DNA from 3 places in the Bradyrhizobium sp. U531 genome. Region 1 is predicted to be linked to each of the others. Evidence: predicted binding sites of a transcription regulator. Region 1 holds the regulator's gene; each other region holds the start of a gene.

Region 1 (5,558 bases):
GATGCCCGCATCCGCGCCACGCTCGAAGGCGACAACCGCGCGATCGCGACGGCGCTGCTCACCGGGCGGCGCGATGCGATCACCGCGCCCGTCAACGACGCCATGTTCATCTCGGGGCTCGGACACGTTCTGTCGATCTCCGGCTATCACATGGCGGTGGTCGCAGGCGTCGTCTTCTTCGCGGTGCGCGCGCTGCTGGCGCTGATCCCGGGCTTTGCTGTCGGCTTCGCCATCAAGAAATGGTCGGCGGCCGCAGCGCTGGTTGCGGCCGCGTTCTATTTGCTGCTCTCGGGCGCGGAGGTGGCAACGCAGAGATCGTTCTTCATGACGGCCGTGGTGCTGATCGCCGTGATGGTCGATCGCCGCGCCATCACCTTCCGCACGCTGGCCGTGGCGGCATTGATCGTGCTTGCGGTTGCGCCGGAGGCGCTGGTGCATCCGAGCTTCCAGATGTCGTTCGCGGCAACGCTGGGTCTGGTCGCGCTGGTCCAGATCGGCATGCCGAACCTGTTCGCCTCGCCGGATCACTCCACGACGGCTCGGATCGCGATGTGGGGCGGCCGCGAGATTGCGATGCTGTTCCTGGCGTCGCTGATCGCGGGACTTGCGACCACGCCCTATGCCGCCTTCCACTTCCATCGTGTCACGCCCTATGGCGTGCTCGCCAATCTCGGCGCGATGCCGGTGGTCTCGGCGCTGGTGATGCCGGCGGGGCTGTTGGGCCTGCTCGCGGCGCCTTTCGGGCTCGATGGTGTGTTCTGGTGGCTGATGGGGATCGGTATCGACTGGATGGTTGCGGTGTCGCGTTGGGTGGCGGCGCTGCCGGGCGCGGTCGGCCGCATTCCCGCTTTCGGCATCGCGCCGCTGATCGCGGCGAGCCTCGGCCTCATCCTGATGGGCCTGTTGCGCACGCCCTTGCGCTGGTGCGGTGCCGCCGTGCTGCTGGCTTCCATCGCCTGGGGCCTGTCGGTGCGGCAGCCCGACATCCTGGTTGCCCGGGACGGCGCCAGCGTCGCGGTGCGAGGCGGGGACGGGCGTCTGCATCTGATCAGGACGGGCAAGGACAATTTCCTGCTGAAGGAATGGCTCGCGGCCGATGCCGATTCCCGCGATGCCGGCAGCGCCTCGCTGACTGAGGGCATATCGTGCGACGAGGCGGGCTGCGTCACGCCGCTCGCCGACGGACGGCTGGTCGCGCTGGCCTCGCGCATCGACGCGCTCGCGGACGATTGCAGCCGCGCAGCGCTGGTGGTGACGTCGCGGCCGGCGCCGCCGGACTGCGCGGCGATGGTGGTGGACCGGCCAAGGCTGCTGCGACAGGGTACGCTGGCGCTGACCCGGCGTGGCGACGGCTTTTCGGTTCAGGCGGTGAGGGCGAGAGGCACGAACCGCCCCTGGTCGCCGGCGGCCGCCGGCGAGGGAGATTTCGAAACGGCCCTGATGCCGAGGGCGGCGGCTCCGCGCGCCAAGGATGCGACCCCGTCGGAGGCCGATCTTCAGGCGGAGGACTGACGTCTCTGTCAGCCGATCGGCATCGGCGTGATCGGGGACCGGCTGTCGGCGGTGGTCTCAGGCTTGTGCTCGCGTTCGCCGAGCGGCTGCGTCACCGGCAGTTGCAGCACGGTTGCGCGCTGGCCTTCGACAAGCTGCGTCACCAGTACGTACTTGCCATCAGGAAATTCGATCGCGTCATGGTGACGATCGGGAACGTGCGGATCGATCTTGCCGAACTTGCCGACGCGGGAGTTGACGGTGCGCGTCCAGATCCAGCGGTTGTCGTAACGGACGTTGTCGGCGAAGGCGAGCTCCGTTCCCGGCAGCAGGCAGACCGCAACGGTGAGATCGGCCTCGGAGGCGAAGCCGCGCGTCGAGGTGCCGCGGAACGTTGTCGTGACGATCGTCTCGCCCACTTCAGCGGGGCGCGTCGCGACGGCATGCAGGCTGTAGTCACACATCGGGTTGCTCCTCATTCGAAGATGACGACCCGCACCTGCCTTGGAGGCACAGGCCTCGGAGTGGAAGCACGCAACGCTCTGCTTGGTTGTAGGCAAATCTACGGCTGGGATCCACGTGCCGCGATCACTTTATCTTTTCGAATCCGACAGGAACAAAGTCTGCCTGCGTGCATTCGGGCAGGCGGTTGTCGACGACCGCGGAAATCGAATGGCTTGAGATCGTCAAAGAGAATCGCGGCTCGCGATTGCAATGCGCATTGCCCGGTCATCACCCATGACACATGGGCAACGCGCGACGCTGATGCGGGGATCAGCGCCGTCGCGCACCACTCAAAATAAATTGGCACAGAACGAACTGGCACATGGCGGTCTCGAAAGAACTGCGATGCGCTCTGGCTTCGCGCGGCTTGCCGAGACTCTCGCCGTGAAAGAAGGGCCGGACAATCTGTGCAATACCAGAAGGACCATCCAGCCGGAGCGGACCATCATCCGCTCCAATCTCTGATCGGCGCTGCCGATCGACGGCGCGCAACAGGCGCCAGGTGATTTCAGTATCGAGCCCGTTTCGGGCTCAGTACTTGCGGTAAAGCCCGATCAGCTTGCCCTGAATCTTCACGCGGTTCGGCGGCAGGATGCGCACCTCGTAAGCGGCATTGGCCGGCTCGAGCGCGATCGAGGCACCGCGGCGGCGGAAGCGCTTGAGGGTCGCTTCCTCATCGTCGATCAGCGCCACCACGATGTCGCCGGTATCGGCGCTCTCGTTGCGCTGGATCAGAGCCATGTCGCCGTCGAGGATACCGGCCTCGACCATGGAATCGCCGCGCACTTCAAGGGCGTAGTGCTCGCCGGAGCCGAGCATGTCGGGCGGTACGCTGATCGTGTGGCTGCGGGTCTGCAGGGCCTCGATCGGCGTACCGGCGGCGATGCGGCCCATCACCGGCACCGCCACGGGGCGCTCGCCCTCGTCCGCGGACGGGATGGAGCTCGCGCGGACCTTGCCGAGATTGCCCTCGATGACGCTCGGCGTGAAGCCGCGTCGGTTGCTGGCAGCAGCCTGGAGCTCCGGCAGCTTGATCACTTCGATGGCGCGGGCGCGGTTGGGCAGGCGGCGGATGAAGCCGCGCTCTTCGAGCGCGGTGATCAGGCGGTGAATGCCCGACTTCGAGCGCAGGTCGAGCGCATCCTTCATCTCGTCGAAGGAGGGCGGTACGCCGCTTTCCTTCAGACGTTCGCTGATGAACCGCAGAAGCTCGTATTGTTTGCGCGTTAACATCTCGACCAAAGTCCCCCGGTTGATGTCGTTCGATTCCGAGACGATGAATTCAGCGATAAGCCGCTACATCCTCGAAACAAATCATGAACGGACACTATATGTTCGATACATGTTCCGCAACTGCTTAATTTACCGTGAACGAAACGAAACTCGCGGAATGCGTGTAATCGCGCAAATCAGGCGGGGAGCCGCAGCACCTCGCAGGGGCTGCCGGCCTCGGCCTTCGGTGCGAACGGCGGGCGCACGAGAAGTACCTGTGCCGCAGCGAGATTCGCAAGCAGAGAGGAGTCCTGATGATTGACGGGCAGGGCGATCTGCGTGCCGTCGTCGCGCAGCTCCAGGCGCGCGCGCAGATAATCCTCGCGCTGGTCGTTGGCGCCGAGATCTTTTCCGAGCACGGCGCGCTCGCGACGATGATGAATCACTGAACGGCCCGACAGCGCGCGAATCAGCGGCACCATGAACAGGAAGGCGCACACATAGGACGACACGGGATTGCCGGGCAGGCCGACCGCACGCATCGCGCCGAGCCGGCCGTGCATCATCGGCTTGCCGGGCCGCATCGCGATCTTCCAGAACGACATCGCCGTGCCTTCGTCCTTCAGTGCCTGCTGCACCAGATCGTGGTCGCCGACCGACGCGCCGCCGGTGGTGATCAGGATGTCGGCACCGCTCTCGCGGGCGCGCCGGATGCCGGCGGCTGTGGCTGCAAGCGTATCGGCGGCCACGCCAAGGTCGATGGTCTCGGCGCCCTCGCTGCGGGCGAGCGCGTGCAGGGCATAGCCGTTCGAATAGACGATCTGGCCGTGCCCCGGCGTGGTGCCTGGCATCACAAGCTCGTCGCCGGTGGCGAGGATTGCGACCTTCGGGCGGCGGCAGACCGCGAGGTGCGGGTAATTCATCGCCGCCGCGAGCGAGAGATCGCGTTCCGTCAGGCGGTTTCCCTTGCGCAGGAGCACCTCGCCCTCGCGGAAATCGACGCCGGCCGGGCGGATATGCCGTCCGACGATCGCAGCCTCCCTGATCGTGACGCTGTTACCGTCGGCGACGGTGTCCTCCTGGATCACCACGGCGTCCGCCCCCTCGGGGACGACGCCGCCGGTGAAGATTCGCACGGCTTCGCCGGCGCCGACCGCTTGAGCAAAGGGCCGGCCCGCTGCGACTTCGCCGATTACCGTCAGTTTGGCATCGATCCTGGCCGCATCGGCCGCGCGCACCGCATAGCCGTCCATCGCCGACATGGCCTGGGGCGGCTGCGTGCGCCGCGCCGCGACGTCATGAGCGAGCACGCGGTGATGGGCTTCGTCGAGCGAAACCATCTGCTCAGGCAGCGGCTCTGCACCCGCCAGCACCGCAGCAAGGGCGTCGGAAACCGGCATCAGGGCCACGGCGAAACTCCAGCTCGGCAGGGTCGGACGAATGTTCCGACAGTCTTCTAACCGAGCGTGGGAACAGAGGCAAAGATGGCGATGGCGCGGGCGATGGATTTCGCTGCTTTCACCTTCGGATGGAAAGCAAGCTCAAGCGCGACGCGGCATGATCCAGAGAATGAGACCGATCGGCAGCAGCGTGGCCATGGCGAGGACGAGAATGACCAGCGCCACGGCCAGCATCGATCAACTCCCGGTCGGCCTGTCCGGGCTGATATCCGATGCGACGTCGGGAGCTTTGGGGCCCTGATCTTTGTCGGGCAGCGGATCGGCCTGCGATTTCAAGTCGGCAGCCTTGCTGATCAACTTGGCGGACAGGTCGGAATCCGAGGTGGTTCTTGCGAATTCAAGCAGGAGAGAGGCTTGTTTTGTAAGGTAGGTTTTGCCCAGCACTTGGTTCAGTCCGGTGTAGAAGTCCCAACGGAGTCATGAGTCCGAAGGGTGGTATTCCGTTCCCGGAACTTTGTACAAAAATGCACAAAGTGATCAGGTTCCATACGTGTGCAAAAATTAGCAGCGCGGAATGTGTGCGCTGCCGGCCGCTGACGACGACAGCGTAACCTCAGATGCCCAGCGGCTTCAAGGCGTTCCCGACATCGCGCGGCGACGTCACATGCACGGCCCTCAATCCACGCGCCCGCGCGCCTTCAACATTCTCGTCAAGATCGTCGAAGAACACGATTCGCTCCGCGGGCACGCCGATCTCGGCGATGACATGGTCGAAAGCTTCCGCATCGGGTTTGCGCAAGCCGATGCTGGACGACAGATACAGCGTTCGGAAATGGCCGAGCAGATCGGCATATTCCCTCGAGAAATAATCGACATGCGGCCGGTTGGTGTTGGAGAAGGCGTAGAGCGGCATCTGTCTTGCTGCACGCGGCAGAAGCTCGGCGATGTCGG
Region 2 (5,558 bases), on a different contig from region 1:
ATTTAATGGGATGGACGGGACGTCGTAAGGTGACGATGTCCATGTTGGGTGCAAGGCGACACCCTATCCAACATGGACATTTCGACATGAACGATCGCGCCAATTCCGACACTCCGACGTCCCGCAAGATCTTGAAACCACGCCGGCTCGCGCTGCTCGGCACCGTGGCCGCGCTCGGCGTGGCCGTGCTGGCGGCGTCGCCCGGTACGTCACATTTCGGTCCGGGCTCCTTCATCGCGCCGGCCCAGGCCGCGGAATCCGCGGCAACGCCGCCGGGCTTCGGTGATCTCGTCAGCAAGGTGAAGCCCGCCGTCATCTCGGTGCGGGTCAAGATCGACCAGGACAACGACAAGAGCGCCATGCTGCAGCAGAACCGGATGGATCAGGACGAGCAGGCGCCGTTCGACCAGTTCTCCCGCCAGTTCGGCTTCCGCTTCCCGGGCGGCCCGAACGGCATGCCGCGCCAGCGCCATCAGATGATCACGGGCGAAGGCTCCGGCTTCTTCATCTCCGCCGACGGCTATGCCGTGACCAACAACCACGTCGTCGACCACGCCACGTCGGTGCAGGTGACGTTGGATGACGGTACCAGCTACACCGCCAAGGTCGTCGGCACCGATCCCAAGACCGATCTCGCGCTGATCAAGGTCGACGGCAAGACGGACTTCCCGTTCGTCAAATTTTCCGACCAGAAGCCGCGCATCGGCGACTGGGTGGTCGCGGTCGGCAATCCCTTCGGTCTCGGCGGCACGGTGACCGCCGGCATCGTCTCGGCCAGCGGCCGCGACATCGGCAACGGTCCCTATGACGACTTCATCCAGATCGACGCGCCCATCAACAAGGGCAATTCCGGGGGACCTGCCTTCGACATGAGCGGCAACGTGATCGGCGTGAACACCGCGATCTTCTCGCCCTCCGGCGGCTCGGTCGGCATCGGCTTCGACATTCCGGCCTCGACCGCCAAGCTCGTCGTCGCGCAGCTCAAGGACAAGGGCGCGGTGACCCGCGGCTGGCTCGGCGTGCAGGTGCAGCCGGTGACGTCGGAGATTGCCGACAGCCTCGGCTTGAAGGAGGCGCGCGGCGCCATCGTCGACAATCCGCAGGATGGCAGCCCGGCGGCAAAGGCCGGCATCGCGGCGGGTGACGTCATCACCGCCGTGAACGGCACCGCGATCAGGGACTCCCGCGATCTCGCGAGGACCATCGCCACCCTGGCGCCGGGCAGCTCGGTGAAGCTCGACGTGTTCCGCAATGGCGGGAGCAAGACGCTGACGCTCGCCCTCGGCGAACTGCCGAACGAGCGGCAGGCCAAGGCCAATGGTAGCACCGACGAGAGCAGGGAGCAGCCGGGCGCGGGCACGCCGCGCCTCGGGCTTGGCCTCGCGCCGGCCGGCGAGGTGCAGGGTGCCGGCCAGAAGGGTGTCGTCGTGACCGAGGTCGATCCGCAAGGGCCGGCGGCGCAGCGCGGCATCCAGACAGGCGACGTCATCCTCAATGTCGGTGGCAAGGCCGTCACCAATGTCGGCGAGGTGCGTTCGGAACTGGCGCAGGCCAAATCGTCCGGCAAGCGCAGCGTGCTGCTGCAGGTCAGAAGCGCGGAGGCGACGCGGTTCGTCGCGGTGCCGCTCGCCTGACGCGAAGATCGATCCTCTTCAATCAAGCAAGGCGGCCTTCGGGCCGCCTTTTCCATTCAGGACGCCGCCGATAACATTCTCGTTAACGGCAGCGATGGTGACGCGGTTCATACGAAAAAGCCGTGTTCGCGCCGCACAGTTCCACCTCGTGCAACTCTGCTGCGGCACCGACGCCGCCGAGGACCGGTTGCAAGCGTGGAACATCGAACCAGCAGCCGCCTTGTGGAACTGGCCGGTGGTTCGGATTTGATCGGTGCCGAGATGGATCGATTGAAGCTCTCGCTGAGAGGGGCGCTGCTCGCGGCGCCATTCGTGCTCTGGGGCGGCAACGCGCTTGGTCGTGATGACGGCCGCTATGCGGACTCGCCGCTCAAGCCCTGGTTCGACAGCCTGCGCAGCCATCTCGGTCCGTGCTGCTCGGATGCCGATGGCTTTGCCGTCGCCGATCCCGATTGGGAATCGCACAACGGGCATTATCGCGTGCGCCTCGATGGCGAGTGGGTCGAAGTGCCCGACGAAGCCGTCATCACCGAGCCGAACCGCGCCGGCCGCACCATGGTGTGGCCGGTGAAGACCGCGTTCGGGGTTTCGATCCGCTGCTTCATGCCGGGCAGCATGATCTGAACCGGCGCAGCGTCAACGCTTGCTGGATTTGCGCTTCGACGATTTCCTGGTGGTCTTCTTGGTCGTCTTCCTGGTCGTGCTTTTCTTAGACGACTTCTTCGCGGCTTTCTTCGGGACCTTCTTGCCCTTCTTGCGCGCCTTCGACAGTCCGATCGCGATCGCCTGCTTGCGGCTCTTTACGCGCCCGCCACGGCCCTTGGGACCGCTCTTGGCGGTGCCCTTCTTGTAGCGTCGCATCTCGCTCTCGACATCGCTGCCGGAGCTGGGCGAGTAGCGGCGCTTCTTTGCCTTGCGTGCCATGCTTGTTCTCCCTTGGGCGGGGAGAACCGTTCGATACGGGCATGGTTCCGAAAAAGCGCAGGAGGCTCGGGGCGAAAGCCTAGAACGAGTTCGCCAGTTCGATCTCCGCTTCCAGCACCTGGATGCGCCGTGCGGCCTCGGTGAAGGACAGATCGCGCGCAAATTGTGCGGGCTGATACGCCTCTTCACTCAGCCGTTTCAGCTTCAGCCCCTGCGCCCGCGTCATCTGCTCGGCGAGAAAGGCCCTGGCGTTGAATTGACCTTGAACCTGCATTGCCATCTCCGTTCTGAAATCGTGGCTTGACTATATGTTCTTATTTTGTTCTAACAAGCCATGGACAACAGAATTAATGAAATTCGACGCAAAATCAGCGCCTTGAGGCTGGAAATGGCCGACGCTGAGGCGGCCGTGCGCGTTTCCATCGACGGCGACCGGGACTGCACCCGGCAGGCGCTGGCGCAGATGGATCTGCGCCAGAAGATCAATCTCTTGATCGGGGAATGGAAGGCCGCCGGCGGCGGCGACGTCCTGCCTGACGTCCGCGATCGGGTTCGCCTTCGTCTCGTGAAGTCCGTCGGCACGTCCGCGCGCGCGATCTCGCGGCGCTGAATCTTTCGAGAGGGCGTCGTGGAGGAAGACCCGGACGCTTACCGGATCCTGAGGCTACGCGCCGAGATTCTCGAGCTCGGCTCTGCCATCCGGCAATTGCAGCGTGCGGGCCTCGACGATGCCGCGGCCCAGCTTCTGATTGGCCGCAAGCGTGCGCAGCTCGAGCAGCTCGTGAAGACGAACTCTGCGAGCCCGGGGATCAATCTCGAAACGCGCCGGCTGCGGTGAGGTGACGCGCGCCCGCCGATGCGGCGCGCGAGGCCCGAACGATCATCGCGACAAAAAACAATCATCGCGACGAGAAAGGCCCCTGCGTTGTCGCAGGGGCCTTTGATGTCAGTGGCGTGAGCTCACTTGGTGTTGCTCATGCCCTTGCTGCTCTGGTTCGTCATGGTGCCGCCCTGGTCTGAACCGGGACCCGAACCGCCCTGGCCGGAGGGATCGGCGCCCTTCGACGATTTGGTGTTGGCGCCCGTGGTCTGTGACGACGACATCGAGGATCCGTGTTTCGCCTTGTGCGACTTCGCCTGCGCGGCGAGCGGCGCGGCGGCGAGACCGGCGGCCACCATTGCGGTGAGAACGAGCTTGGTCGTTGTCATGCGGGGAACTCCCTGGGTTAAATTGACGCAGGCAGCCAACCGCGATTTGCCGCAGGAGTTCCAACGCAGCGCGTGTTCGCGCCTCACGTCTGTTTCAAGTTTGCTTGTCCTCGACGAGGATGAACACCACGCCGGTGAGTGTCGCGCCGATCGCGAATGTCGTGACCAGCGTGAGCGCGAAGACGATCGCGGCCTGGCTTCCGCCGTGATTGAGCAGGCTGGCGACGGCGGGATTGCACAGGATCAATGCGAGACCGAAGACGAGGCCGAGGGCTGCGCCCATCGTGGCGTGCGTCACCAGCTTGATGAGTCCGGTCGCAGAGATCAGGTCTGGCGACTTTTTCGTGGGCATGGGAACTGGCTCCCGATTTGGCATGCAACGCGGACGAGATTCGCTGGTTCCAATCGGATGAAGGAATTGTCATGCCCGGCTTCATCGGACGTTCATGCCGGGCTTGAGAGGATGGACACGACAAACGGGAACATTCGCCGGGAACATTCGCTATGGGTAAGGTTGTCTTCCTTTACCGCTCGCTGGCCTATCGCAACGCGGCAGCGGACATTCTGCGCAAGGCGCGCAAGCTACCGCGCGGCGCGGAGCGGAGTGCGGCTCGCCGCTACGCCAGGGCGCTGCGTGATCTCGCCCGCACGGAAGCCTGGCTCGAAGGCCGGGTCGCACGCGGACCGCGGACGGTGCAACGCATGAGGGCGTCCGGCTGAAGCTTTCTGCCTTCGGGGTCGAACCCGAAGGCACGTTCGAAAAACGTCTAACCCGATGCGCGCTGCAATTCGGCGGAGCTGGCATCCTCGAATTTGCCGGACGCGTTCGTCGCCGCCGTCTTGCGTATCAACGGCACTTCGAGACGGCACAACAGGCCTTCGGCCCGCCAATCGAACTGCGCCTGTCCGCCAAGCTGCGACTCGACGCTCGCAAGCAAGCTCCGCGTGCCGAAGCCGCGGGACTTCGGGGGCATGACCAGCGGTCCGCCGGATTCCTCCCAGTTCAGCGTCAGCAATTGGTCCTCGACCTGCCAGCCGATCGCGAGCCGTCCCGACCGGGTCGAGAGGGCGCCGTACTTGGCCGAGTTGGTGAAGAGCTCGTGCAGCGCGAGCGCCAGCGTCTGCGCCGTCGCCGGCAGCAACTGGACCTTCGGACCTGCCAGGAGGATCTGTCCGCCGAGCGAATAGGGCGCAAGCTCCTCGTCGATCAGCCGGGACAGTTCGGCGCCCTGCCAGCTCGACAGCGACAGGATGGTGTGCACGCGCGCCAGAGCATTGATGCGTCCCTCGACGGCGTTGACATAGGCTTTCACCTCGTCGGCCCGGGTGAGACGCACGATCGACTGCGCCAGTGCCAGCGCGTTCTTGGCGCGATGATCGACTTCGCGTGCCAGCAGATTCTGCCGTTCCTCGGCGCGCTTGCGTTCGGTGATGTCCACGGTGACGCCGCTCACGCGCACGACGCGGCCGCTGTCGTCCACCGTCGCCGCCGCCGTGCCGACGCACCAGCGGACCTCACCGTCGGGCCGGATAATTCGGAACTCGGTCTCATAGGCCCGCGTGCCCTTGTTGAACTCGGCAATCGCCTTGCGCAGTTGATCGACGTCATCGGGATGCAACAACGCCTGGACGTTGGCCGGGTTGACCGCAAAATTTTCGGGGCCGACGCCGAAGATGCGATACTGGCCTTCGTCCCACATCCAGTCGCCGCTGATCCAGTCCCAATCCCAGGAGCCCATGTTGCCGGCAGCGATCGCCATGCTGCGCCGCTGCTCGCTCTCGCGCAGCTTC
Region 3 (5,558 bases), 840 kb from region 1:
CCTCACCCATCCCGTGTTCCACGCGCATCGTTCGGAAACCGAGATGCTGCGCTACATGCGCAAGCTGTCAGATCGCGACCTCGCGCTCGACCGCGCCATGATCCCGCTGGGATCCTGCACCATGAAGCTGAACGCGACCACCGAGATGATGCCGCTGACCTGGCCGGAATTTGCGACGCTGCACCCGTTCGTGCCGCACGAGCAGGCGGCTGGCTATCACGCGCTGTTCGCGCGTCTCGAGAAGTGGCTGTGCGACATCACCGGCTATGACGCGATCTCGCTGCAGCCGAATTCGGGCGCGCAGGGCGAATATGCCGGACTTCTTGCCATTCGCGGCTATCATGCCGCGCGCGGGCAGAGCCACCGCAAGATCTGCCTGATCCCCTCCTCCGCCCACGGCACCAATCCGGCCTCGGCCGCGATGGTCGGCATGGACGTGGTGGTGGTCGCCTGCGAGAAGAACGGCGACGTCGACGTCAATGATCTCCGCGCCAAGGCGGAGAAGCATTCGAACGACCTCGCGGCGGTGATGATCACCTACCCCTCGACGCATGGCGTGTTCGAGGAGCATATCCGCGAGATCTGCGACATCGTGCATGGCCATGGCGGCCAGGTGTATCTCGACGGCGCCAACCTCAACGCGCAGGTCGGCCTCTCCAGGCCCGGCGATTACGGCGCCGATGTCAGCCATCTCAATCTGCACAAGACCTTCTGCATCCCGCATGGCGGCGGCGGCCCCGGCATGGGCCCGATCGGCGTCAAGTCGCATCTCGCGCCGTTCCTGCCCGGTCACCCCGCAGCGCGAGCCGAAGCCCCGGTCGGTCCGGTCTCGGCCGCGCCGTTCGGCTCGGCCTCGATCCTGACGATCTCCTACATCTACATCCTGATGATGGGCGGCGAAGGCCTGAAGCGCGCGACCGAGATCGCGATCCTCAACGCCAATTACATCGCAGCCCGCCTCGATGCGCACTTCCCGGTGCTCTACAAGAACGCGAAGGGCCGCGTCGCGCACGAGTGCATCGTCGATCCCCGGGCGCTGAAGACGACGTCCGGCGTGACGGTGGACGACATCGCCAAGCGCCTGATCGATTACGGCTTCCACGCCCCGACCATGAGCTTCCCGGTGCCGGGCACGCTGATGATCGAGCCGACCGAATCGGAATCGAAGGCGGAGCTGGATCGTTTTTGCGACGCCATGATCGCGATCCGGAAGGAGATCGCGGAGGTCGAAGCCGACCGCTTCAAGATCGAGGCCTCGCCGCTGCGTCACGCCCCGCACACCGTGCACGACATCGCGGACGACGATTGGAATCGGGCCTACAGCCGCTCGGAGGGTTGCTTCCCCGCCGGCGTGTCCCGCACCGACAAATACTGGTGCCCGGTCGGCCGCGTCGACAACGTCTACGGCGACCGCAACCTGGTCTGCTCGTGCCCGCCGGTCGAGGATTACGCACAGGCGGCGGAGTGAGGCCACAGTCATTGTATCGGCGAGGTGAAGCGGACCGGCGTCGACTTCCACACCGTGAAGTCGGTGGTCGAATACAAGGCGACGATCCACTTCGATGAGGGCATCGACGTCTGCGTGCGCGTCGCCAAGATCGGCCGCTCCTCGATTACGCTGCTGCTTGCGATCTTCGCCAAGGGATCCGACGACCTTCGCGCCACCGGAGAGATCATCTGGGTGGCGACAGATCGGAAGACGCATCAATCGGTCGCGGTGGAAGAATCTTTGCGGGCGTTGATTGCGAGCCGGGAAAAAGGCGCTGGCGCAGGAATAGAGGTCTTCGGCTGTCCGCCAAAATACTTCAGGGAGCGATCAGGCAACGATCACAGGTATCCCAACGCCAGAGCCGATCGGGGGTCAATTCGGTGCCGCCCCACCAGCGATTGACAGGGTTGTGCTGGCTGAAATCCACCTCCCGCCCGAGCACTGCTTTGCCGAAGTCAGTCACCGTCAGGCAGCTCTGCAGGAAGCGCTCCCAGTGAGCAGTATCCGGTTTTTCCGTTTTCGGTGGAAAGCCCGCGAGAACCGGTGTCCGATCCGGGATCGATTCCGTTTCCCGAAAATCAAACACTCCGCGCTCCTTAAAGACCTCGGAGACAAGCCGAGCCGGCGTCTCCCACCCCTCGGACACCAGCTCCAGCATCCGGTACTCGGACGCGCCCAGGCCGATCCTCCGGTAGGGAAGTTCTTCGAGCAGCGCAATGAGCGCCGGTCGGAGCCGCGGCAACGCCGTCAAATCCTCCATCAGGAGGTCGAAGCAGGACTCCGGCGTGGACGCGCGATAGGCATTCCAGGCGCGGCTGGCCAGCCTCAGACGATCGTCTGTTACCGCTAGCTTCGGCAATCGCCATTGTGCCGGGTTAACATCACGATTGTCTGTCACGTCGATGTCCGTCTGGACCAGCACCAGCTTCGATAGAACGTTCCGGTGCGGACGCAGAACATCGAGCAGCCAGATCAGAATCAACTGGTCGTTCGCCGCAGGATCGGCCCACAGCTCGATGCTGTCACAGCGTTCGCAGAGTTCGAGCAAACCGAGATCCGTGCCGCCCATCGGCGCGATGTATTTCGCAGCGATGAAGTCGAGCCAGTGCGTGCCGAGGTCGCGATGCTTGGCCGAACGTGCTTGCAGCAACGTCTCAAGTGCGGCTCGAGATGGCAATTGTCCCCAAACGAAACGCCGCTGAATTCCGATGACGAGGTCCGCACGCGGCCGGAGCGCTGCGCCCGCAAAATCGCTCGTCGCCAGGATCAGACGTGGCATTAGCCTCTCGCTCTACGAACGCACCAAAACGAAACGGGCGCTGACGACGTCGGCAACTCAACGTCCTCAGCGCCCGCTCCTCGCGAAAAACTAACTTTGAAGCTTACTCCTCCGCAGGCTCCTCGCCGTCGGCGTCGCGCTCCGGCGTGCCGGCGAGAATCTGCTCGGCGATCAGGCCGGAGTTCTGGCGGATCGAGGTCTCGATCTTGGCGGTGATGTCGGGGTTCGCCTTCAGGAATGCTTTCGAGTTCTCACGGCCCTGGCCGAGGCGCTGGCTGTCATAGGAGAACCAGGCACCGGACTTCTCGACGATGCCGGCCTTGACGCCGAGATCGAGGATCTCGCCCATCTTGGAGACGCCCTCGCCGTACATGATGTCGAACTCGACCTGCTTGAAGGGCGGCGCCAGCTTGTTCTTCACCACCTTCACGCGCGTGGTGTTGCCGACCACCTCATCGCGCTCCTTGATCGCGCCGATGCGGCGGATGTCGAGGCGGACGGAGGCGTAGAACTTCAGCGCGTTGCCGCCAGTGGTGGTCTCGGGCGAACCGTACATCACACCGATCTTCATGCGGATCTGGTTGATGAAGATCACCATGGTGTTGGACTTGTTGATGGAGGCCGTGAGCTTGCGCAGCGCCTGGCTCATCAGACGGGCCTGCAGGCCCGGCAGCGCATCGCCCATCTCGCCTTCGAGCTCGGCCTTCGGCACCAGCGCCGCAACCGAATCGATCACCAGCACGTCGACCGCACCCGAGCGCACCAGCGTGTCGCAGATCTCCAGCGCTTGCTCGCCGGTGTCGGGCTGCGAGATCAGGAGCTCGTCGATGTTGACCCCGAGCTTCCTCGCATAGACCGGATCGAGCGCGTGCTCGGCGTCGATAAAGGCGCAGATGCCGCCCTTCTTCTGCGCTTCCGCAACCGTGTGCAGCGCCAGCGTCGTCTTGCCCGAGGATTCCGGCCCGTAGATCTCGACGATGCGCCCCTTGGGCAGGCCGCCGATGCCGAGCGCGATATCGAGCCCGAGCGAGCCGGAGGACACCGCCTCGATGTCCATGGACCGGTCGTTCTTGCCGAGCTTCATCACCGAGCCCTTGCCGAACTGGCGCTCGATCTGAGAGAGCGCGGCGGCCAGAGCTTTACTCTTGTCCATGGAAGATCCTTCGACGATACGCAGGGCAGTGGCGGACATTGGGTCGTGCTCCTTATGGCGAGGATTCGGGTGCGGGACAAACGGTTGCGGCGGCGGGTCGTCGATAAAACCAACGTACCCCATTTGTTCTAGGTTCGCAATATGTTCTTTTGCGGTTTCGAACCCTCACAGCTCAATTCGCGTTGTGCGCACAATTGAACAGACTCCGGTCCGGCGCTGCCTCCTAATGAGCTGTCACCGCACGGACCCGTGGCCATTATCGGTGATGAGAACGCCGGTTGCGCTCCCGCCTTCCTCGCACGGAAAGGAGCCTGCCGTGTTCAAGCAACGACGTTTCAAGCATCAGCTGACGCTTCAGGACCGGCTCACCGCCTGGGTCAAACAGGTCAAGGACGATGCCGCCAGGCTGCCTCCCGGCCCTGAAAGGGACGCCCTGCTCAAGAAGGCGCGCCAGGCCGAGACGGCTAATCACCTGCACGACTGGGCGAAATCGCCCGGGCTGCAGCCGCCGAAATAGCGATGCCGCGGGGCTTTCCCGCCCGTGAGCTGACGCGCATCAAAGACAACCGGCCGGGTCGCCGTCATAAGTCCGTAATCTTACGGCACTGAACCATCGCGCGGTCTTGGTCTTGTCCAGGACGAGAGCCGCAATTGTGGGGACCCCTGTCATGACTGAGGACAAGCACCGCGAAACCACCGGGCGGAATCCCCGGCTGGAAGCGGCCTATGACGAGCTCATCAAGTTCGAGCGCAAGGAAAACGAGTTCCGCAGGAAGGACCGCGAAGAGCGTGCCAGCGAGCTCCGACTTCCCCTGAACGAGATCAACATCCACTAGAACGGCCCCGGCAGGGCTCTAGAGGTATCTGAACACTACCTCCAAGCTCTTGAAAAACCGAAGAATTTTCCATGCCGCCTACTGTGCATGGGGTTGTTTTCCAGTTTTGAGTCTGGCCTTGCGCTCGCGATCAACGAGGGCGCGGCTGCGGCGTGTCCTTACAGCAGCGCCAGCAGCACGAGGCCGATCACCAGCACGACGAAGCCAGCCGCTGTCGCGGCGGCGAAAGACCGCTCTACGTTATCCATGATGCCACCCCGTTGCCGGCGTGCCACGTTTCCCCCATGACTGCGCCGAACGGGATGAATCTTGCCGACGGGTGTGTCGGCAGTTGTGCGAACGAATGTCGAAATTGGGACGGGTGCGGGGTCAGTCTGCGACCCCAAACGCAAAATCCGCGACCTGTCAGGCTGTCGTAAGCGGAGCCCGCTAGGGTGATGTGGCTATGGTGTTGCAGCCCAGCACCTCAGCCTCCAATAACTCTCGGCCCCGCTTGGCTCTCCCCAGGCGGGGCTTTTTCATGCCGGGCTTTCCCCCTTCGTCTCCTCCCGCGTCAGGCGCAGCGAGAAGGCGCGGATCGCAGGCGCGGCCAGCACCACGATCGGCAGCATCGCGGCCCAGGCGATCAGCCACGACACCATCCAATGTCCGACGAAGATCGTGGCGCTCGCCGCAGGCAGGCTGGCGATCCCCGCCGCGATCAGCGAGGTCAAGCCGGACTGGATGATGCCGAAGACGAAGTGACTGTAGCGCCGGGGTATGCCGAGCATGTCGGGTCCATATTGCTTGCGGGTCGCCAGA

The links. Region 1 encodes LexA, which represses DNA repair genes until DNA is damaged. Its sites were predicted from a motif close to TGTTCNNNNTGTGTTCNG; they were not measured.
Region 2: the regulator LexA is predicted to act here: its motif matches at 2,868-2,885, upstream of QRQ56_RS17355 (DUF3072 domain-containing protein).
Region 3: the regulator LexA is predicted to act here: its motif matches at 4,053-4,070, upstream of recA (recombinase RecA).

What each region holds. Positions count from the first base shown of each region.
Region 1 covers NZ_JASVEN010000001.1:1,070,237-1,075,794, forward strand. Annotated here, with positions in the region: gene QRQ56_RS05335 (ComEC/Rec2 family competence protein) at 1-1,512, shown strand, start outside; gene QRQ56_RS05340 (hypothetical protein) at 1,521-1,955, opposite strand; gene QRQ56_RS05345 (hypothetical protein) at 2,206-2,460, shown strand; gene lexA (transcriptional repressor LexA) at 2,527-3,228, opposite strand; gene QRQ56_RS05355 (molybdopterin molybdotransferase MoeA) at 3,405-4,616, opposite strand; gene QRQ56_RS05360 (hypothetical protein) at 4,845-5,051, opposite strand; gene QRQ56_RS05365 (HAD family hydrolase) at 5,221-5,558, opposite strand, start outside.
Region 2 covers NZ_JASVEN010000003.1:237,938-243,495, forward strand. Annotated here, with positions in the region: gene QRQ56_RS17340 (Do family serine endopeptidase) at 87-1,634, shown strand; gene QRQ56_RS17345 (hypothetical protein) at 1,896-2,258, shown strand; gene QRQ56_RS17350 (DUF6496 domain-containing protein) at 2,271-2,558, opposite strand; gene QRQ56_RS17355 (DUF3072 domain-containing protein) at 2,638-2,832, opposite strand; gene QRQ56_RS17360 (hypothetical protein) at 2,947-3,168, shown strand; gene QRQ56_RS17365 (hypothetical protein) at 3,187-3,396, shown strand; gene QRQ56_RS17370 (hypothetical protein) at 3,519-3,767, opposite strand; gene QRQ56_RS17375 (hypothetical protein) at 3,862-4,119, opposite strand; gene QRQ56_RS17380 (hypothetical protein) at 4,272-4,487, shown strand; gene QRQ56_RS17385 (HWE histidine kinase domain-containing protein) at 4,535-5,558, opposite strand, start outside.
Region 3 covers NZ_JASVEN010000001.1:226,156-231,713, reverse strand. Annotated here, with positions in the region: gene gcvP (aminomethyl-transferring glycine dehydrogenase) at 1-1,468, shown strand, start outside; gene QRQ56_RS01070 (acyl-CoA thioesterase) at 1,553-1,891, shown strand; gene QRQ56_RS01065 (hypothetical protein) at 1,806-2,768, opposite strand; gene recA (recombinase RecA) at 2,872-3,960, opposite strand; gene QRQ56_RS01055 (hypothetical protein) at 4,238-4,438, shown strand; gene QRQ56_RS01050 (hypothetical protein) at 4,590-4,757, shown strand; gene QRQ56_RS01045 (DUF2798 domain-containing protein) at 5,276-5,527, opposite strand.